2 linked regions of the Salmonirosea aquatica genome follow. The protein of the gene in region 1 interacts with the protein of each later gene in a pairwise test. Links are inferred from orthologs where the notes say so. Each region holds a gene or a part of one and is shown in the gene's direction. Other genes may lie near its edges.

Region 1 (11,223 bases):
GTTCGGCGTACTCACGGAGCTTGTCGGCATCGTGCACGTAGGCATCCACTGAATGGCCCGACAGTGAGCGTTCGAGGCGGAGGTAGTTTTTGAAATGTTTGATGTAGCTTTGCCACATAGTAGGGCTGATGGCTGATGGCGGTTAGCAATTAGCCTTTTTTTATGCTGAATAATTTTTTATTGAGCGAACATAAGGAAAGGAATACTCAATCGACGCATCTCATGAAAAAAATCCTGATCCTGAACGGCCCGAATTTGAATTTGTTGGGCAAGCGCGAACCCGGCATCTACGGGAGTCGATCCTTCGAGGATTATTTTGAATACCTGCAAAAAACATTCACAGAGGTGGAATTGCACTACTTTCAATCCAATCACGAAGGAGCTCTGCTGGATAAAATTCACAAGGTAGGGTTTGAATTTAATGGCCTGGTGATCAATGCCGGCGCCTATACCCATACCTCGGTGGCACTCGCCGATGCGCTGTCCGCCGTACCCATGCCCGCTGTGGAAGTGCATATTTCCAACATTCACAAGCGCGAAAGTTTCAGGCACCACAGCTATCTGACCAGCCGCTGCGAGGGTATGATCTGCGGCCTGGGCCTGAAAGGCTACGAACTGGCCGTAAGGTACCTGCTGGATCTGACCGTGAAGCCCCCCGTAGTGGTGTAATAAAACATATCCTATGAAGCAACACTTTCTGACCAACTACCACAGCCACAGTCACTACTGCGACGGTGTCGAACCACCCCGAGCGCAGGTGGAGGCAGCGCTCGCACAGGGCGTGCGGGTGTTGGGTTTTTCGTCGCACGGGCCGGTATATTTTGACAATGCGTGGAGTATGAAGGTGGAAAAGTTGGAAGCCTACCTGTCCGAAACGCGCGCTTTGCAGGCAGAATATGCCGATCGGCTCGAACTCTACGTGGGGCTGGAAGTGGATTATCTGCCTTCGGAGGATGCGTCTAAGTACGGCGGACCATCCACCTATGCGCCGAAACTGGATTATACCGTGGGTTCGGTTCATTACCTCGACCGGAACGAAATCGGCGCGCCGTGGGAAATCGACGGTTCCTCCGAGAAATTCATGCGCGGATTGGTGGAGGTGCATGGCGGCGATATTCAGAAAGTCATCCGCTTGTACTATGGGTGCATCCGCCAAATGATCGAGCGCGATCCGCCCCATATCGTGGGACATTTGGATAAAATCAAAATCCACAACATCGGCAACAGCCTGTATGACGAGGAGGTACCCTGGTACCAGGCGGAGATCGACCAAACGCTGGATGCCATTGCCGCATCGGGCTGCGTGCTGGAGGTGAACACGCGCGGTGTGTACAAGAAAAACCTGACCACCTACCCTTCGCTGTCGATTTTGCAGAAAGCCCGCCAGCGCCACATCCCGATCATGGTCAATTCCGACAGCCATGCGCCCTCGGAAATCACCGCCGAACTGTTACCTACCTACCGGCAGCTCAGCGATCTGGGCTTCAGAACTTTCCGCATTCTCACCCAGGGCCAATGGCAGGATGTTGCCTTTGACGAACAAGGTCTATATTTGTAAATGAACCTGACATTCTACCCCGGTCCTTCCCAGCTCTACCCCCAGGTGGAGGGGTACCTACAGGACGCCTACAGCTCGGGCATCCTGAGCATGAACCATCGCTCGACGGCCTTCATGGACATGATGGCGCAGACCATCGCCGGTCTGCATGAGAAACTCAACATTCCGCTGGACTACGAGGTGTACTTCACGTCATCGGCCACCGAATGCTGGGAGATTATTTCCCAATCATTGGTTGAAAAGAGTAGCCTCCATGCTTTCAATGGCGCTTTTGGTGCGAAATGGTTTGAGTACGCACAGCGCCTTCATCCCGCCTTCGGGCACGAATTCGAATTCAACACGCTATTGGATGTCGAAGCCAGTGAACATTTTGCTAAGTCCGAACTACTTTGTCTGACCCACAATGAAACGTCCAACGGTACCGCACTTTCGTACCAATCTCTGAAACATACCCGAAAAAACTTTGCAGGACTGATCGCCGTGGACGCTACCTCGTCGATGGCGGGTGTAGTGTTGCCCTGGGAAATGGGAGATGTGTGGTTTGCTTCGGTGCAGAAGTGTTTCGGGCTGCCGCCGGGGTTAGGTGTGCTCATCGTATCGCCGCGGGCCATCGAAAAAGCCAAGGCGATCGGGGAGAGGAATCACTACAATAGCCTGCTGTTTGTACGGGACAATTTTCAAAAAAATCAGACGCCCTATACGCCCAATACGCTGGCGATTTACCTGTTGGGGCGGGTGATGCAGCAGGTACCCCCCATCGAACTAGTCGACGATGAAATCGTGAAGCGGGCAGAAGATTTGTATGCCTTTTTCCATGACGAGGGTTTTGAAGTGCTGGTCGATAAACCATCGGTGCGTTCCCATACCGTCATGGCGCTGCGGGGAGCCGAAGGTTGGATTAACGCTCTTCGGGAAAAAGCCCTGGAAAATGGGGTTTTGCTGGGAAAGGGGTATGGTACCTGGAAAAACACCTCGCTGCGCATTGCGAATTTTCCGGCCCTCACCGATTCGGACCTAAGCCGCCTGAAAAAAATCATGGAATCCCAAAACCCGGCCTGAATTTGAGTAGGTCACGCGGAGAGCGGCGCTTTTAGGGATACGTAACCCAAAGAAGCAACCCTGAAACTTAACTACTGCGCGTGATCAACCGTATGCTTGAACAATACCAGGCCCAAACCAAGTGCCTGGTAGCTCTCGACTCTATCATATTTGGCTTCGATGGCGACGAACTGAAATTACTGCTGGTCAAGCGGGGGTGGAAGAATACGACGGCACCTGGTCGTTGATGGGAGGTTGGCTGCAGCCTAACGAAGCTCCCGAAGCCGCTTCCGCCCGCATTTTGAACGAACTGACCGGTCTGCGCGATATCTACCTGGAGCAACTTTACGTCTTTGGTGATCCCTACCGCGATCCTGTCGAACGCACGGTTTCGATCGGGTACTTCGCTCTCATCAACGTAGCCGATTACGACGACATCATTTCGCATACCTACGAGGCGCAGTGGTTTTCGATGTACGAATTACCGACCCTGTTGTTTGATCATGGTACTATGGTAAATATGGCCATTGAACGGCTGCGGTATAAGGCCACCCAACACCCGATTGGTTTCGAGCTTTTGCCCGAAAAATTCACCATTCCCCAGTTGCAGAAACTCTATGAGGCCATCTTCGCCACCCAGTTCGACAAGCGTAATTTCAGCCGTAAAATTCTTTCCACCGGCCTGCTCATCAAACTGGACGAGAAGCAAAAGGGGTACTCCAAGAAAGGTGCCTACCTCTATACCATTGATAATGAGAAATATAAAAAGGTATTCGATTCGTTTCTGAATTTCATTCCCAACGGATTCATGGCCTGATCCGGAACGGTACTTGCTTATCCTCTTTCTTTCCGACAAAACATTTGGGTGTGTTTGGGCTTTTGCTGACCTTTGCGCGCATCGTCAAACTGTACCCCTCCCATGTTCGATTTTCGAGAAATCGCCTCGGTTACCCTTATACTTTTTTCTGTCATCGATGTGGTGGGAGCGGTACCCATTATTGTGGACTTACGCAAGAAAGTAGGCCATATCGAATCCGAAAAAGCCACCCTCGTGGCGGGCTTCATCATGATCGCCTTTCTCTTTCTGGGCGAGCGGATTCTGAGCTTGTTCGGGGTGGATGTTGCTTCTTTTGCGGCAGCCGGTGCGCTGATTCTCTTCCTGCTGGGTTTGGAAATGATCCTGGGAAGGAATATATTCAAGCATGGTGATGTGGATACCTCCTCGGCGTCCATTGTGCCCATTGCGTTTCCGATCATTGCCGGCGCCGGTACCATGACCACCCTTATTTCGCTGCGTTCTACCTACCAGCTGGCCAATATTCTGGTGGGTGTTGTGCTCAATCTCATCCTGGTCTATCTGGTGTTGAAGTCCTCGGCCTGGATTGAACGCAAGCTCGGCCACGCCGGAACCGACATCCTGCGGCGGGTGTTTGGCATCATTTTGATAGCTATAGCCGTAAAATTATTCAAAGTGAATTTTTTGTGAAAAGGGGGTTAAGGAGAAACAAAGGATTAAAGTACAAATAGTACAGGAGTACCTAAGTGGCTAAGCTACAAAGTATTTACAAAATGAGTCTATAGGCCAAAAGCCCGAATTCAACCTAACTTTCTATCGCACAGGTGACCCCGTTTCAATTTTTAACTTTCAACTAAAAACAAGTGAAACAAAAAAGTCCTAAACCCCTGGCGTATACGCCCACTGGTGACGAGCCCGCCATGCAGAAACTCGACAGCTTGAATCAGGTGGCCGAGTTCCACCGTACCTTTAAGCACCCGGTGCTGGAAATCCCCATGATTCCCTCCGAGGATCGCAGCCGCCTGCGGGTGGCGCTGCTGGCCGAAGAATTGAAAGAACTGGAGGTGGCGATCCTGCAAAACGATATTGTGGAGGTAGCCGACGCACTCTGCGACCTGCAATATGTATTATCCGGCGCAGTACTTGAATTCGGACTCGGTGAAAAATTCGTGGATCTGTTCAACGAAGTGCAGCGCTCCAATATGTCCAAAGCCTGCAACTCGCTGGAAGAGGCCGAAGAAACCATGAAACACTATAAGGACAAAGGCGTCAACTGCCATTTCAAGGAAGACGGCGGCAGGTACCTTGTGTACCGTACCTCCGACAACAAAACTTTAAAGAATATTCACTATTCTCCCGCTGATCTGGTAAGTATCCTGAATGAGGATAGTAACCTGAAGCCCCAAAGCTAACCGCCGATGGTCTTGAAAATACCTGTCCACTTTCCACTCTCAACTGTCCACTAAGATTGTCTTCTGTTCTAGACCGTTTCCTGCGCTACGTCAAAATCGATACCCAGTCCGATCCGCATTCGACCAGTTTTCCGAGTACGGACAAACAGCGCGATCTGAGTAAACTCCTGTTGGTGGAGTTGCAAACGATGGGCGTCACGGACGCTCACCTGGACGAATACGGCTATGTGTATGCCACCATTCCGGCTACCAGCCCGAAACTTCAGGTACCTGTGATCTGCTTTTGCTCGCACGTAGATACTTCTCCCGATGTAACGGGTACAAACGTAAAACCGATTGTTCATCCCAACTGGCAGGGTGAAGATCTGGTCCTGCCCGACGATTCTGCGCAGGTGATTCGCCTGGCCGACCATCCCGATCTGGCGGGACAGATTGGTAACGATATCGTGACAGCCAGCGGTACCACGCTGCTGGGGGCCGATAACAAAGCCGGGGTAGCCGAAATCATGGCCGCTACTGAATATTTACTGCAACATCCCGAAATCCCGCACGGTACCATCCGGATACTGTTTACGCCCGACGAAGAGGTAGGTCGGGGTACCGAACACGTGGACATGCTGAAGCTGGCTGCCGATTCCGGCTATACCGTGGATGGCGAAACCGTAGGTACCCTCGAAAACGAAACCTTCTCGGCGGATGCCGCCCGCATAAGCATTCAGGGGGTAAGTACCCATCCCGGCTTCGCCAAAGGCAAACTGGAGAATGCCCTGAAAATTGCAGCCGATATCGTAGCGTCGCTACCTCAAGGTACCCTGTCGCCCGAAACGACCGAGGATAAGGAGGGCTTTATTCATCCGGTGAGCGTACAGGGTAGCCAGGACGAAGCTACCGTGGATTTTATCATCCGGGATTTCACGCTGGTAGGCTTAAAGCAAAAGGAGGAGATTCTGCGCCAGATCATGGAAAAAGCGCTGACACGCTATCCAAATTCCAAAGCCGAACTGACCGTGACGGAGCAGTATCGCAATATGAAGGATGTGCTGGACAAGTACCCTCAGGTAACGGACAACGCCATCGAAGCCATGCGCCGGGTAGGGCTCGCGGCCGAACCGCGTTCGATCCGGGGCGGGACCGATGGTTCGCGACTGTCGTTCATGGGCTTGCCGTGCCCCAATATTTTTGCGGGCGAACACGCCTTTCATTCTCGCCTGGAATGGGTGTCGGTGCAGGATATGGAGAAAGCCGTGGAGGTGATCGTGGAGATTGCCAAAGTATGGGAAGAACGCGCCTAGTACCGCTTCTTACGAAAGAAGAGCGGAAGGAGCAGCGAGAAAACCAAGCCGGTCAACAGGTTGAATATCAGGCTCGATGTCTGGTAAGCTTTCATTTCAAAATAGTCTTCCATCATCTCGACCGAACTTTCAAATCCACTTCCGGCGGCAGTCCATTCCCTGCTCTGGGTCAGTACATTGTTAAAAAAATCGGGATTGATCAAGTCATAGAAAATCCACCGGCTCAGCAGGAGCATGGGTAGGGCCAGAACTGTGGTCAAAAACGCGGTTCGGAACCTTTTTCCGTAGTTCCAGGTCAGGGCGGGGTGGGTATGTTCTTTCTCCCGGATTTCCAGAAAAAGCCCTACGGACCATACCAAACTCGTCAGGAAAGTTGTCAGAGGAAGGTAGCTAACGTACCGGTCGTGGAATCCGATCCAGAATTCGAGGCACAGCCAGACAAATAACAAGACGGACAGAATAGCAGCGTACTTAAATTCGGTTCTCATAGGCGGGGCGACGAATAGTGGTACTTTGCAAATATTCAAATAAACGGCCAAAATTCCCGGTTTCGTGTTTTATTTGCGTTGCTATGGCAAAGAAAAAATCCAAATACTACGTCGTGTGGCAGGGACGGCAATCGGGTATTTTCACCGATTGGAAAGAGTGCGAGGCGCAAATCAAAGGCTTCCAGGATGCCCGCTTCAAATCGTTCGACACCCTGCCCGAAGCCGAGCAGGCCATCGACCGCAACTACTGGGAGTTCGTCACCAAGAAAGAGCAGGCCAAACCCGTTCCGAAAGCTGCTCCAACCCACATCGGGCAGCCCATTAAGGAAAGCATCGCCGTGGATGCCGCCTGGAATACCGCCACCGGCGACATGGAGTACCAGGGGGTGTACCTCAACTCGGGCGAGCGGATTTTTTTGCAGGGGCCATTCCGGGATGGTACCAACAACATCGGGGAATTTCTGGCCATCGTGCACGGGTTGGCCTACCTCAAAACCAACAACAGTACCCTGCCGATTTATACCGATTCGAAAACGGCAATGGCCTGGGTTCGGAAAAAACACGCCAATACCAAACTCGTGCTGACGCCCCGCAACAAGACGCTCTTCGAACTCCTGCAACGCGCCGAGCGCTGGCTGGCCGAGAACAAATACCCCAATAAAATCCTGAAATGGGAAACGGAGTACTGGGGCGAAAATCCGGCGGATTTTGGGCGAAAATAGTGCTCTCAAACAAACGCCACCCCTGCTTCCAACGCTGAGACAGCGTTATAGATAGAAACATGGCCAGAAATTCCTACTTCCGGTTCAAGCAGTTCACGGTGCAGCAGGATCGCTGCGCCATGAAAGTCTGTACCGACGCCTGTGTGTTCGGGGCCTGGGCGGAGGTTTCAGGAGCCGGAAGAATATTGGATATCGGTACCGGCACGGGTTTGCTGTCGCTGATGGCCGCACAACGGAATCATGAGGTACAGGTTGATGCCGTGGAAATTGATTCGGAAGCAGCAGCGCAAGCCCGCGAAAATGTACAAGGTACCCCCTTCGCCGAAAGAATTCAGGTACACCAAAGCCCCATTCAGGATTTTGATCCCGTTTATCGTTTCGACACCATTCTCGTCAATCCGCCCTTTTTTCAGTCGGATCTGCGTTCGCCCGATGCCCGCATCAATCAGGCGCACCACGCCGAAAGCCTGACTTTTTCGGAACTCCTGACCGCCGTGGCGCGGTTGTTGGAGGTAGGGGGTACCTGGCACGTGCTGTTGCCACCCGATGAGAGCAGTACCTTGACGGATATGGCTTTGGCGCAAGATTGGGTAAAGCAGCGGGAACTGACCTTGTACCACACGTACGAACGTAGACCTTTCCGCATTATGACTACTTTTGCCGGGGGTACCTTCACGCAGGAAAAGAGTGTTTCGGAACGATTGGCCATCTTTGACGCCGACGGCCAAACCCATACCCTTGCTTTTCGCGAACTTTTGCAGGAAATTTACCTGAATTTCTAATCTGCCGATGAACGACCAGCCTTTGCAAATCTCCGTCCTCATTCCCCTGTATAACGAGGACGAATCGCTGCCCGAACTGCACGACTGGATCGTCCGGGTGATGGAGGCGCACGACTTTTCGTACGAAATCCTGTTCATGGACGACGGCAGCAAGGATCAATCGTGGGAAGTAATTCGCGCGCTTTCGCTCAAAAACCCGCACGTACGCGGCATCCGCTTCACCCGCAACTACGGCAAAACCGCCGCCCTCCAGACGGGTTTCCAGGCCGTTCGGGGCAAAGTAGTGATCACCATGGACGCCGATTTGCAGGACAGTCCCGACGAGATTCCCGAACTGTACCGCATGATTACCGAGGAAAAATACGACCTCGTGTCAGGCTGGAAGCAAAAACGCTACGACCCGCTCACCAAGACCCTGCCTACCAAAGTCTACAACGCCGCGACGCGGTACATCTCGGATGTGTACCTGCACGATTTCAACTGCGGTCTGAAAGCTTACCGCAGCGAAGTGGTCAAGAACATCACGATCTACGGCGAAATGCACCGCTACATTCCCGTCATTGCCAAGTGGAACGGTTTCAGCCGGATCGGCGAGAAGGTGGTGAAGCACCAGGCCCGCAAGTACGGTACCACCAAGTTCGGGCTCGAACGTTTCATGTACGGTTTGCTGGATTTATTGTCCATCGCGTTTGTCAACAAATTCGGGCGGCGGCCCATGCACTTTTTCGGGAGCCTGGGTACCCTTATGTTTTTCTTCGGGTCGCTGCTGACGGTTTGGCTCATTATCCTCAAAGTCTACAACATCTACACGCACCAGCCCTACCGCAACGTCACCGACAATCCCCTGTTCTTCATTGCGCTCACGGTCATCATCGTGGGTTCACAGCTGTTTCTGGGCGGTTTCCTGGGTGAATTGCTGGTGAAACAGTCCATCCATGCGACGGGCGACTACCTCATCGCCGACGAAGTGGGCAGCCGTCCGGAGGTACTGGTTAGGAAAGGGTAGGGGCTACCATCTGATAATATTATTTCCGGTTTCTGGCGATAAAGGTTATTTTAGGAATTCTTTTGCCTTTGTTCCTAAAAACGCTTTATGAAACTACGATTACTCGCGGCTTTTCTGCTCTCCGGGCTGTACCTACCCCTCACGGCCCAAACCAAACTTACCACCAACATCCCCTACCAGAAGCTGGTCGAGGCGAAAAATGCCGAGGCGGTGGGCATGTCCACCGAGCGGTTGCTGCGGCTCGACAACGTGATGAAAAGCTTCGTCACCGACAACAAACTCCCCGGTTTTACGGCCATTCTCATCCGTAACGGGCAGATCGTCTACCACAAAGCCTACGGACTGGCCGACGTGGCCACCAATCGGCCCATGAAGCAGGACGATATTTTCCGCATTGCTTCCATGAGTAAGGCCATCACGGCCACGGCGGTGATGATGCTCTATGAAGAAGGAAAATTCGGCCTCGACGATCCCATCTCGAAGTATATTCCCGAATTCAAGAATCCGACGGTGCTGACGTCTTTGCGCTTTTCGGACAGTACCTACACTGCCCAACCCGCCAAATCCGAAATTACGATTCGCCAGTTGATGAGCCATACCTCCGGCCTGGGCTACGGCATGATCGACGGCGACGAACGTTTCAAGGCCCTCTACCAGAAAGCTGGCATCACGGATTTGTTCACCACCGAAGGCGTAACCATCGGCGAGAGCGTCCGGAAACTGGCTACGTTACCCCTGCATTTCAATCCGGGCGAAAAGTACTCCTATTCCGAAGGCCTGGATGTGATGGGGTATTTCGTCGAAGTCGTGTCGGGTATGCCGTTCGATGTGTTTTTGAGTACGCATCTGTTTGAGCCGCTGGGGATGAAGGATACTTACTTCTACCTGCCCGAAGGCAAGAGCGACCGCCTGGTGACCATCCACCGCCCCGACCACGGGCAGTGGGCGGCCTTTCCCGTGACTTTCTACGACCCCGACTACCCCCGCAAAGGTGCGAAGCAGTTCTTTTCCGGCGGCGCGGGCCTGTCGTCCACCGCGCGCGACTACGCTACCTTCCTGCAAATGCTCGTCAACGGCGGAGCCTACGGCGGCAAGAGGTACCTCAGTCGCGTGAATACCGAACTGCTCACCGTCTCGAACCAGACGGGTACCCTGTTCAACGGTGAAGGTGGGCCGATGTATTTTAGTCTGGGATTCAGCGTCGTCAATCCCATCGGCCACGACCGTGGGCTGGGTAGCGTGGGTAAGTTCAACTGGGGCGGGTACTTCAACACCAACTACTTTGCCGACCCGAAGGAAAAAATCGTGGCCGTGCTGATGAAACAGACCCAGCAGCTTTCCGGCGATACCAGCGAGGCGACGTTTATCCGGATGATCTATCAGGCGCTGGATGATTGAGACGAGGTACTCTTCGCAAACCATTTGAAACATTATGGAAGAGCCGATTTTTTTGGTTAAGTCTGAGGAGACTCAGATCACGGTGAAGCTATGATCATTTCGAATGAAAAGGGAGGTTTGCTGCTTTTTTCATATCAGAAAAATAAATATTTCCATACAGCAATCAACTGCCAAACTAAAAACATATGTTTAATAATAAAAATCTTACGAATAGTCTTTATATAAATTGGATATATTCGACGGGGATTACCATTTTTTTTCTCTTCATATTGGCATGTGAGACCAATCAGGATCAAGAAAAGAAGAAGCTACAGGAGGGTCTGGAGATCGGGCATAAGAGTCTCTACGGAGATGAAAAGGGTTTTGCGCATTATGCTTTTTTCGTAAAAAACAATAATCAAACGACAATAAAATCGGCTAAACTCAGCTTATTTGTTCTAGGATCAAAATCTGGGATGTCTCCCAATGAAGTTAGCTTTAAGAACTTAGTTCCGGGAGACTCAGTAAAACTATCAGTCAATCTGTATTCAGATTATTCTGATAAACAAGGTTATTCTTGCACATTCAAGGTGAAAAACATCACCTATTGAGGTGTACAACTGCCATTGTACGGGGAAATTTGAATAGAGAATGCTGTCTTGGAGGGTCTGTGATAACAAAGATCAGAGCGAATAGAGAAAATCGTAGCAGTGCTGATGAAGCAGACCCAGCAGCTTTCCGGTGATACCAGC
Region 2 (10,996 bases), 1.4 Mb from region 1 along the record:
ATGCTTTCACGAAACTCCCCTTTTCACCCACGATCCCCAACAACCCACCGAAACCGAGATGGCTATTGGCCGGCACGTGGCGGGTTTGGTCGAAGACGGCGCAACCTTACAGGTGGGCATTGGTGGTATTCCGAACGCTACCCTGAGGTACCTTACCAACCACAAAGATCTGGGCCTGCATACGGAAATGTTTTCGGACGGCATCATCGACCTGGTCGAGAAGGGCGTGATGACGGGTATTCACAAGAAAAAGTATCGGGGGAAAATCGTATCAAGCTTTGCGATAGGCAGTCAGCGGCTCTACGATTTCATGGACGACAACCCGACCGTAGCCATGCTGGAAGCCTCCTACACCAACGATACGTCCGTGATCCGAACCAATCCCAAGGTAACGGCCATCAACAGCGCCATCGAAATAGACCTCACGGGGCAGGTGTGCGCCGATTCTATCGGGATGCGACTCTATTCGGGTGTGGGCGGCCAGATGGACTTCATCCGGGGTGCGTCGCTGTCGCAGGGCGGCAAGCCCATCATCGCCCTGCCTTCGGTGACTTCACGCGGAGAATCCAAGATTGTCCCTACCCTGAAAGAAGGCGCGGGCGTGGTGACCACCCGGGCGCACGTTCACTACATCGCTACCGAATACGGTGTGGCCAACCTGTACGGAAAAACCATCAAACAGCGGGCGCAGGCGCTCATTGCCATTGCCCACCCTTCCCACCAGGAAATGCTGGAACGCATGGCTTTTGAACGCTTCGGCGGCAGGGCGTAGCTTGGAATTAAAGCGGGGGGTACCTTCAGACCATCCAGCTGTGGCCATCTTTGGCGATCAGCGCGTCGGCCTCTACCGGGCCGCGCGTACCCGCTTCGTAGTTGGGAAAATCGGCCGCCGGGGTAGCTTCCCAGGCTTCGATGATCGGCATGAGTACCTGCCAGGCCGCTTCTACCTGATCGGCGCGCATGAAGAGGGTCGAATCTCCCCTGGTGATGTCAAGCAACAGCGTTTCGTAGGCCTCGGGGGTACCTTCGGTAGGCGCACCGGCTTTTTCAAAATCATCGTAGGAAAACTGCATCTCGACCGGATGTAGTGCCATTTCCAGTCCCGGCCGTTTGGCCTGAAACTGCATCCGGATACCCATGCAGGGCTGAATATTGATAATGAGCCGATTGGGCTGCCAATTGGTCGTCGCTTCGGGGGGGAACGATTGGTGGGGTACGGGCTTGAACTGGATCGTGATCACCGAATCGGTTTCGCTCAGCCGCTTCCCGGTGCGGAGGTAAAAAGGTACCCCCTGCCAGCGCCAGTTGTCGATAAACAGCTTTAGGGCCGCAAAGGTGAGTTGCGCGGAGTTGGCCGCTACATCCTCTTCCTGATGGTAGCCTATTGCTTTTTTACCCTCGATCCAGCCTGCTCCGTACTGTCCGCGTACGGCCACCTGGCTCACTTCGTCGGGGCGAATCGTACGTAAAGCGTTCAGTACATCCACTTTACGATTCCGTACTTCGTCGGCATGGTACGACACCGGCGGCTCCATAGCTACCAGGCACAGCAACTGAAACAGGTGGTTTTGTACCATATCGCGCAGGGCGCCGGCTGTTTCATAAAAATCGCCCCGGCTTTCCACGCCCAACTGCTCCGACACCGATATCTGTACATGGTCGATATAATTGCGATTCCAGATGTGTTCGAAGAGCGCATTGGCAAACCTAAAAGCGAGGATATTCTGAACCGTTTCCTTACCCAGGTAGTGGTCGATGCGGTAAATCTGTGACTCCTCAAAAATAGACCCCAGCAAGGTATTGAGTTGCCGGGCACTCGCAAGATCACGCCCGAAGGGTTTTTCGATCACGATGCGCGTAGTGGCCAGGGTACCCGCCAGCTTGCTTTTGGCGATATTTTCGGCAATGACCGGAAAAAATCCGGGTGATACCGCCAGGTAGTACACGATGCACGGTTCCAGTTGCCACTCCTGCTGGTAGTGGTGTATCCTTTGGGCAAACTCCGCGTACGCTTTCGCCTCTTTTATGTTGGAAATCTGATAGGTAATATGCTCGGAAAATTCTTTCCATTTCGCCTTCTCCGCCTTCCCCTTCCGCGAAAATTGATTGATACCCTGTAAGAGATTATTCCGGAACTGTTCATCGGTCAGCTCGGTACGGCCCGTGCCTATGATGGCAAATTCGGCGGGCAACCAGCCATCCAGAAACAGGTTGTAGAGGGCCGGGGTTATTTTACGATGGTTGAGGTCGCCGGTACCGCCGAAAATAATGAATACCGTAGGTTTGGTTTTAGCGGATGTTGCCACAGTAGGTAGGTTTTGGAGAAAAATACAGTGCAATAAAAGTTAGAACGGTAAGATACCCAATTCAGTTTTGAATTGTACTTCCGTCCATCATTCTTTGACACCCCGCAGTACGTGCCGTTTCCCCCACGGCCCGGGATGCTTCTCGACCCGGAAGCCCGCGCTGCGCAGGGCGCGCTGCACGTCGCTTTTGGCGCAATAAGTAACAAGGTACCCCCCTGTTTTGGTAAAAGCCGCCACCTGCGCGAATGTCTCCGCGGTCCAGAGTTCGGGTTGAACCCTGGGCGCAAACGCATCATAATAGATGACATCGAACAGGGTACCTTCCGCAGAAAAGTGCTGCAATAAAGTTTGGTGTTTGACCAGCGTAAAGTAGGGCGACAGATGGATTGGGGTACCCCAGGCGGCCTGATGGACGCTGGCCAGGCCGTCCTGGCCGACGAGAGCTCCGTAGTTGAGTTGTTCGGCTTCTGCATCAGAAATCGGGTAGGCTTCGATTCCGACATACTCCACCGGTTTACGATGCTGCTCGGCCCATTGCCAGGTCAGCAGGGCATTCAGCCCGGTACCCAGGCCCATTTCAAATATCCGTATTTCGTCGGCTTTATCCAGAAAAGGGTCGATCCCCAGCTCGATAAAAATGCGGCGCGATTCCTGCAAAGAACCGTGGATGGAGTGGTAGTGCTGATCGAAACCCGGGTCGTATAGCGTATGAGAGCCGTCTTCCGTCAGGAACAGGCGGGAAGGTAGTGAGTCCATTTCCCAAAATAAATCCTCAAATCATTCGCTGCAGCACAAAGCGGGCAAAAAATATTTTGCCCTCGCGCTTCACCAACAGCTCGATGGGCTTTCCGTCGCCCCTTTGCAGCATTTTGTAGATTTCGCTCACATTGAGGTCCTCGGCCGCATGGTCGTTGATGAACAAGATTTGGTCACCCTCGGCAAGACCGGCCAACTTAGCGGGAGAATCCTTGCTCACGGCATTGACGAAGTAATTCTTATAGCCATTCCCCGCGGCTTTGATCTCAAGCCCGCTCATGTCGTGTTCGAACGATTCACGCAGCCGGCGTTTGACGGGTTTCAGCACCATGTACCGATCATGGTAGTTCATGGTCACCCGGAAGCGGCGCAGCAATTCGCAGCCCACATTGCCCTGCCGCTCGTAGCGGTCGGGGAGTTTGGAGCCAAAAGAGGTACTATCAGGAAAGGACGCCACGATGTTGTCGAGTTCGAAACGGCCAAATTTGATCCGGGCGATTCGGCCCAGGTTGCCATTTATGACGCCATTCAATCCCCGGCCCAGCTGGGTGTGGATTACTTTTTCGGGAAGCTGAATTTTATTGTCAGCATTCTGGTCCAGCAACAACGCGTGGCCCGCGCCCGTATCGATGATGACCCGGATGGGGTGCTCACGCCCGTCGGCAAACAGCGCCACGGCATTGGTGAAGGGTTTGGTATCTTCGATGGTGATCGGGTATTGCTCTCCTTTCCGTTTCCGGTACTTGTAACGGCCCGGCTTCTCCAGGATCAGTTCCTTGCGATTGAAATCGATAGTTACCACAAAGTTGTTGAACACCTCGTAGCCAAAAATGCCGTGGACGGGCAGACCTACGTACTCCGACAAATGCAGGAAATCCTCATCCAGCACCAGCATATTCTGGTGCTTAGCCTTCATCCGGTTCATCGACAGGGAGTTGTCCAGCGCTACATGCGCCGTCACGTTCTCGCCTTCGCCTGCTCCGGCCAGCACTACCGGACGGGTGAGCTGGAGATGCTGCCCGGCCAGCACCTTGGGATCGGTAACGAGGGTGGTACTAACGCCAGTATCCAGGATAAAATGCAGCGTATCAGATCCATTGATCTGAACTGGAACAATAATCAGGTTGGAATGGAATTCAAAGGGGATGCGCGTCACTTTCCGGTTTCCTTCCAGGAAAAAACCGAACTTATCTTCGGGCTCCCACGCACGCTGGGCAGCTACGCGGAGAAAACCACTCAGTATTAGTCCAAACACCAGAAGTATATAGGTACCACTTCTCTTCATAACTAACTCACAACTGGGATATTAGACAAATATAAGCCCTGTTGTCTTGATTAAACACAAAAAAAACTTATTAGGTGTCTAAAAGTTTAGATTTTTTTTTATGATGAAACCCCAGTCTGAGTCTTCAAGCGAAAAAGTGGTAGTTTTGGACCTCATTCAACTACAAATCCCTATACAAACCCGCCCGATCATGCGTAAGAAAATAGTAGCCGGCAACTGGAAAATGAACAAAACCCTCGACGAAGCCCTTGCGCTGACGTCGGAAGTGGTAAACATGATCAAAGACGAAGTGACTGGCGACGTGGAAGTGGTGCTGTGCGTACCTTCCCTATACCTGACCACCCTGAACAAATACGTCGACAACGCGGCCAAAGTGTCGCTGGGCGCGCAGAATTGCCACGAAAAGGCCTCCGGTGCCTTCACGGGTGAAATCTCAGCTCCCATGCTGAAATCCGCTGGGGTACCCTACGTCATCATCGGGCACAGCGAGCGGCGGCAGTACTTCGCCGAAACCAACGTACAGCTAGCCGCCAAGGTGGATATCGCTCTTGAAAACGGCCTGACGCCGATTTTCTGTTGCGGCGAATCGCTGGATCAGCGTCAGAATGAAGACTATATCGGCTTCGTCAAAAACCAACTCACCGAAAGCCTGTTCCATCTCAGTGCCGAACAACTGGCCTCGGTCGTAATCGCATATGAGCCTATTTGGGCCATCGGTACCGGCCTGACAGCCAGCGCGGAGCAGGCTCAGGAAATGCATGCCGCCCTGCGGGCACATCTTTCCGAAAAGTATGGCCAGGAAGTGGCTGACGGCATTTCGATTTTGTACGGAGGCAGCGTAGGCGCGGCCAATGCCGCGGAGCTGTTTGCCGGAGCCGATGTAGACGGCGGACTTGTAGGTGGCGCTTCGCTCAAATCGCGCGACTTTACCGAAATCGTGAAGGCGCGTCAGTAACGCAAGGTTTGCAAGGCCGACAGTAATTAAAAAAGGAGAAAGGTACCCTGGAAAGTACCTTTCTCCTTTTCATTTATTGGAAGTTGAGGGTACCCTCGTGTTTATTCGTAAACCTTTTCTCCTTTATTGAGCCACACGCCCCAGGCGGGGGAGTAAGCATGTACCTTTTGGGTGGGCTGTCCCGTCATGTCCACGATGGGGTACCCTTGATTTACCCACTCGAACAGACTGCCGTACAGGTTCTGCACCTGGGTGAATCCCGCTTCGATCAGTTTCCTGCCTACCTTCTCGCTCCGTACCCCCACCGAGCAGTATACCACGATGGGGGTACCTTTGTCAATGTCCTTCACTTTGTCCAACGAAAACTCTTCGTACCCTACCCACCGTGCCTCGGAAATGTGGCTCACTTTAAACTCCGGGTATGCTCGGGTGTCCAAAAATCGCGCGGATGTCAATTTTGAAGCCTCTTCGCAACTGATCAGCGGAACATCGTTCTTATAGAGGGTTTTGAGGACGGCCCGGTACGTTCCGCTTGTGATTTGCCCGAACGAGGTAGTAAAAAGACTAAGCACCAGAAAGTAGGTAAGAATCCATGATTTTTTCGTCATATTGCGTTATATTGTTACGCGAAGGCCTTTTTTGGTATTTCCCTCCCTATCTGTTAATCACACAAGCTTAAAGTCGTAAACACATCACATGAAAAATTGGTTTGGCCGGTTGTATCGCTCGAAGTTTATTAAAATAGCGTTGGGTTTAATTATAGCCCTGATAGTGAGCTCAGTAGTAGCACCAGCCTGGATACTACCCGAATCCATTCCCTTTCTGCCGATTAGCAGGCCCGTACCGGGAGCACCGGCCAAACCCGCCTCAAAACCCCGGAAATACTACAAGCCGGTAGAGGTACTTTCTGAAAATGCCTGGGCGGACAGTACGCTCCGCACGCTTTCTCTCGACGAAAAGATCGGCCAGTTTTTCATGATCGCCACCTTTTCCAACCGCAATGAATCGTACTACCAGTCGGTCGACCGGCTTATCCGCGACTACCACTTGGGCGGACTCATTTTCTTTCAGGGCGGACCTTACCGCCAGGCGGTGCTGACCAACCGTTACCAAGCTCAGTCCAAGGTACCCTTGTTCATCGGCATTGACGGCGAATGGGGCCTGGGCATGCGGCTGGACAGTACCATGATTTTTCCCAAACAAATGGTGCTGGGGGCTATTCGCGACGACAGCCTGATTTACCGCATGGGCGACGAAATCGGACAGCACTGCCGCCGATTGGGCATTCACATCAACTTTGCTCCTGTGTCGGATATCAACAGCAACCCCGACAATCCGGTCATAGGTTTTCGTTCGTTTGGTGAAGACCGTGACAACGTGACGCGCAAGGCCACGGCCTACATGAAAGGGCTACAACGCAACCATGTGATCGCCACGGCCAAGCATTTTCCCGGCCACGGCGACACCGATGCCGACTCGCATTACACATTGCCCGTTGTGACCCATTCGTCGGACCAGTTGCGCGACATCGACCTGTACCCTTACCGTCGGCTGATCGCCGATAGCCTGATGGGCGTGCTGACGGGGCATCTGTACGTTCCGGTATTGGACAATACGCCTCAGCTAGCTACCTCACTTTCCGAAAAAGTAGTTACGGGTCTGTTACGTAACCAAATGGGTTTCCGCGGACTGGTCTTTACCGACGCTATGAACATGCGCGGCGTTCTCAAAACAGGTAAGGCCCCCGACGTGAACCTGAAGGCGCTGATGGCTGGGAACGACATTCTGCTCTATCCCGAAAGCGTGGCCGAAACCATCCGGCGCATTAAGGAGGCCGTGGAACAAGGTACCATTTCCGAAAAATTCATCGATGAAAAAGTAGGCCGGATCCTAAAGGGCAAGTACTGGGCAGGTCTGGGCAATAAGCAGCCGATCGACCTGAAGAACCTATACCAGGATTTAAATAACGAGGAAAGTCAGGAACTGGCCCGCGAACTGAGTGAAGCCTCCGTAACGGTGGTGCGCAACGACGGCAACCTGATTCCCTTCGGTTCGTTAGAAACGACCAAGGTAGCATCCGTCACCATCGGGGCGGGACCAGGTACGGCCTTCCAGAAAATGATGAGTCACTACGCCCCGATACGGCATCTGATTTTTGAGGACAAGCCTAATAGCGAACAAGAAATCACTGAGATGCTGACTTACCTGGAGCCTTATGATGCCGTAGTGGTAGGTGTGCACGGAATCAGCAACTCGCCTCGCCGCCGTCATGGTATCTCCAATGGTACGGTCGATTTCGTCACCCGACTTAAAGGCCAGGGCAAGAAAGTAGCCTTGTGCCTGTTCGGCTCACCTTATAGCATCAAGTTTTTCCCGCCGACGGATGCCCTGCTTTGCGCCAATGAAGACAATGAAACCACCGAGCAAGTCACCTCGCAGATTCTGTTCGGTGCGCTACCCGCGCGGGGTAGCCTGCCCGTATCGGTAGGGGGGTACCTTTCCGGTGCCTTTGCCGAAACAACCGTACTGGATCGCATGAGTTATGGTACACCCGAAAGCGTGGGCATGAATGGGATCATGCTGCGCAAAATTGACGATGTCGTAGCCGATGCCATCGGCCAACAGGTATTTCCAGGCTGTGAACTGGTGGTAGCCCGCAAGGGAAAAATCGTGTATTCCAAGGCTTACGGTACCCTCAACTACCGGACGGGGGAGCGCGTAACGCCCGAAACGCTGTATGATGTGGCCTCGGTCACCAAGGTGTCGGCCACGCTACAAGCGGTTATGTGGCTCTATGATCAGAAGAAACTTGATCTGGATCAGAAGGCATCCGTTTATCTATCCGAACTGAAAGGTACCAACAAGCAGAACTTCACCATACGCGACCTGCTCCTCCATCGCGCGGGGCTGGTTTCTTTTTATCCCACACTCTGGGGAAAAACCATGACAGGGGGTGGAGGCCTGCTGCCCGAATATTACAGCTCCGTGCAGGATAGCTCCTATTATCTGCAAGTGGCCCCCAAGCTATTCGCCCGACCTATGCTCCGCGATTCGGTGTGGAAGTGGGTCATCGCATCGCCCCTCAGCAACCGCCGCGACCGCTCCGGTCGGTACGCCTATGTGTACAGTGATTTGGGTTTCCTTACCTTACAAAAAGTAGTGGAACGGTTGACCGGACAGCCGCTGGATATTTTCGTTCACAAAACGTTTTATGAGCCCCTGGGCTTATCCGCGCTGGGATTCAATCCGCTGCGCCGATTCCCCGCCGAGCGCATCGCCCCCACCGAGCAGGATTATCGCTTCCGCAGTCAGTTGCTGCAAGGTACCGTACACGACCAGATGGCCGCCATTCAGGGGGGCGTATCGGGGCATGCCGGATTATTCGGCACGGCTACCGACCTGGCCACGCTGATGCAGATGGACCTGTGGAAAGGCAAATACGGAGGCAGGCAGTATTTCCAGCCCGGTACGGTGCCTGCTTTCACGCGCCTGGCCGACGAGGCGAGCCATCGCGGGCTGGGTTGGGACAAAGTACCCGCTTCGGGCAACAGTTCGTATGTTTCAGATCGGGCATCGGCCAATTCATTCGGCCATACGGGTTTTACGGGGGCAATGGTCTGGACGGATCCCGATGAAGAATTGATTTTCGTGTTCTTATCCAACCGCGTTCATCCCGATCCGGAAAACAAAGGGATTTCTACGCACCGCACCCGCCGAAAAATCCACGATATTATTTACGAATCTCTCATTCAGTCCTAGTAGGCGCTCCATTTCGATCTTCCTCCACCACCGTAGGTTCGCCCCAAATGGGTGCACCTACGGTGGCTTGCATTTAAAAAAAAGCTACCTTTATCCGCAAAATTTACCCGGACTGGTTGGGTATTGTCAATTCTACAAAACACAAATTACCGTATGCAAGATAGATTTTTTACTCACTGGATTTTAGCGGGGCTGATAGGAATGGGATTGATCAGTGGGTCAAATGCGCAGACAATTACCACGGGTACCCTGGCGGTATCCGAACTCTGCGTTCCGTCCACTTTATCAGTTCCTTTCACAAAAACAGGTACCTTCGGAGCAGGCAATTCCTTCAGCGTGGAACTGTCCGGACCTACGGGCAGCTTCGATTCGCCTCGCGTTCTGGCTGGTTCCGGGGTGACAAGCCCCTTAAGCGTCACGCTTCCCGGCGATGTAGTCAATGGAACCGGGTACAAGGTAAGGGTCGTTGCCAGTGATCCTCAGGACGTGAGATCGACAAGTCCCTCCACACTTACCCTCCAGCAGGTACCTGCTGCACCCGCTGTTACTACCACCGCTTATACCTACTGTATTGGCGCTACCGCCCTTCCACTCAGTGCAACAGCCTCGGACGGAAATTCTCTGAAATGGTACGATAGCGGGGGCAGCTCACTGGCCTCGGCCCCCGTACCTTCTACTACCATAGCGGGCACTCAGACTTACGCCGTAGCGCAGGCCACATCCGCCGGCTGTACGAGCGCCAAAGTGACCATCACGGTACAGGTTATTTCGCCACCCCTGGCTCCTACCACCAGTCCCGTACAAGTTTGCGAAGGAGGAGTAGCCACTCCCCTTACTGCGGGTGGAAATTCCCTGAGGTGGTATGATGCCGCCGATAACCCACTTCCGGGTGCTCCCATTCCCAGCAACACGACTCCCTCTACTTATAAGGTTTCGCAGACGGCCTTTGGGTGCGAAAGTGCCAAGAGTATAATAAATGTTTCCATAACGCCCCGCCCTACCCCGCCCGGGGTCACGGCCAGCTACACCTACTGTTCCGGGCAGACCATCCCGCCGCTGACGGCCACAGGCAGCGGGCTGAAATGGTACGACGCCAGCGACAGCCCCCTAGGAAGCGCCCCCACGCCTTCGAACACGGCCGGGTCCAGCTATAAGGTGAGCCAGACCGTCAACGGCTGCGAGAGTGACAAGGCTACTATTTCTGTCAACATTACCCAAACGCCGGCCCCAACGGCCACTACCTCTGTTGAGTACTGCGCCGGTCAGCCAGCCGCCGTACTGACGGCCACAGGCACCGACCTGAAATGGTACGCCGGCCCCACAGGAGGCAGCGGCTCAACCACCGCCCCCACGCCCAACACCGCCGCCGCAGGTACCACGGACTACTACGTGAGTCAGACCCTGAACGGCTGCGAGAGCGCACGCACCAAAATCACCGTGGTGGTCAAGGCCGTGCCGATCACCCCCGGCGTGAGCGCGCTCAGCGTGTGTGAGGGGGTCTCAGCAGGCCCGCTGACAGCCAACGGCACAAACCTGCTATGGTACACCGCCGCCACAGGTGGAAGCGGCTCGGGCACAGCCCCCGCGCCTAGCACGGCCGCCGCGGGTAGCAACTCCTACTACGTCAGCCAGACGGTCAACGGCTGCGAGAGTCCCCGTGCCAAACTTGATGTGACGGTTCTAGCTAAACCCGCCCCGCCCGGCGTCACGGCCAGCTACACCTACTGCTCGGGGCAGACCATCCCGCCGCTGACGGCCACAGGCAGCGGGCTGAAATGGTACGACGCCAGCGATAATCCTCTAGGGAGTGCCCCCACGCCTTCGAACACGACCGGGTCCAGCTACAAGGTGAGCCAGACCGTCAACGGCTGCGAAAGCGACAAGGCTACTATTTCTGTCAACATTACCCAAACACCGGTCCCAACGGCCACTACC

The links.
Region 2: the proteins of pepT (region 1) and tpiA interact in binary tests that used the Escherichia coli proteins (3 or more experiments, as listed by UniProt). The link is inferred for Salmonirosea aquatica from one-to-one orthologs.

The regions. Positions count from the first base shown.
Region 1 is NZ_WHLY01000002.1:604,508-615,730, reverse strand. The notes cover bases 3,995-6,978. They hold pepT (peptidase T), read left to right. Parts: upstream 3,995-4,860; coding sequence 4,861-6,096; downstream 6,097-6,978. Other genes in these bases: GBK04_RS03545 (ribonuclease H1 domain-containing protein), read left to right, coding at 6,668-6,978; GBK04_RS03550 (DUF4199 domain-containing protein), read right to left, coding at 6,093-6,584; GBK04_RS03560 (pyrophosphohydrolase domain-containing protein), read left to right, coding at 4,313-4,804; GBK04_RS03565 (MarC family protein), read left to right, coding at 3,995-4,082. Also shown: site-specific tyrosine recombinase XerD, read right to left, coding at 1-118; aroQ (type II 3-dehydroquinate dehydratase), read left to right, coding at 223-669; GBK04_RS03580 (histidinol-phosphatase), read left to right, coding at 683-1,558; GBK04_RS03575 (aminotransferase class V-fold PLP-dependent enzyme), read left to right, coding at 1,559-2,617; more of GBK04_RS03565, read left to right, coding at 3,516-3,994; more of GBK04_RS03545, read left to right, coding at 6,979-7,306; GBK04_RS03540 (tRNA1(Val) (adenine(37)-N6)-methyltransferase), read left to right, coding at 7,366-8,088; GBK04_RS03535 (glycosyltransferase family 2 protein), read left to right, coding at 8,096-9,094; GBK04_RS03530 (serine hydrolase domain-containing protein), read left to right, coding at 9,182-10,492. UniProt on the Escherichia coli protein: Cleaves the N-terminal amino acid of tripeptides.
Region 2 is NZ_WHLY01000002.1:2,038,927-2,049,922, forward strand. Bases 3,663-6,419 are described here. They hold tpiA (triose-phosphate isomerase), read left to right. Parts: upstream 3,663-4,537; coding sequence 4,538-5,302; downstream 5,303-6,419. Other genes in these bases: GBK04_RS09575 (aspartyl protease family protein), read right to left, coding at 3,663-4,347; GBK04_RS09585 (rhodanese-like domain-containing protein), read right to left, coding at 5,404-5,910; GBK04_RS09590 (serine hydrolase domain-containing protein), read left to right, coding at 5,999-6,419. In the rest of the region: GBK04_RS09560 (acetyl-CoA hydrolase/transferase family protein), read left to right, coding at 1-772; zwf (glucose-6-phosphate dehydrogenase), read right to left, coding at 798-2,306; tRNA (5-methylaminomethyl-2-thiouridine)(34)-methyltransferase MnmC2, read right to left, coding at 2,394-3,062; more of GBK04_RS09575, read right to left, coding at 3,079-3,662; more of GBK04_RS09590, read left to right, coding at 6,420-9,061; GBK04_RS09595 (Ig-like domain-containing protein), read left to right, coding at 9,215-10,996. UniProt on the Escherichia coli protein: Involved in the gluconeogenesis. Catalyzes stereospecifically the conversion of dihydroxyacetone phosphate (DHAP) to D-glyceraldehyde-3-phosphate (G3P).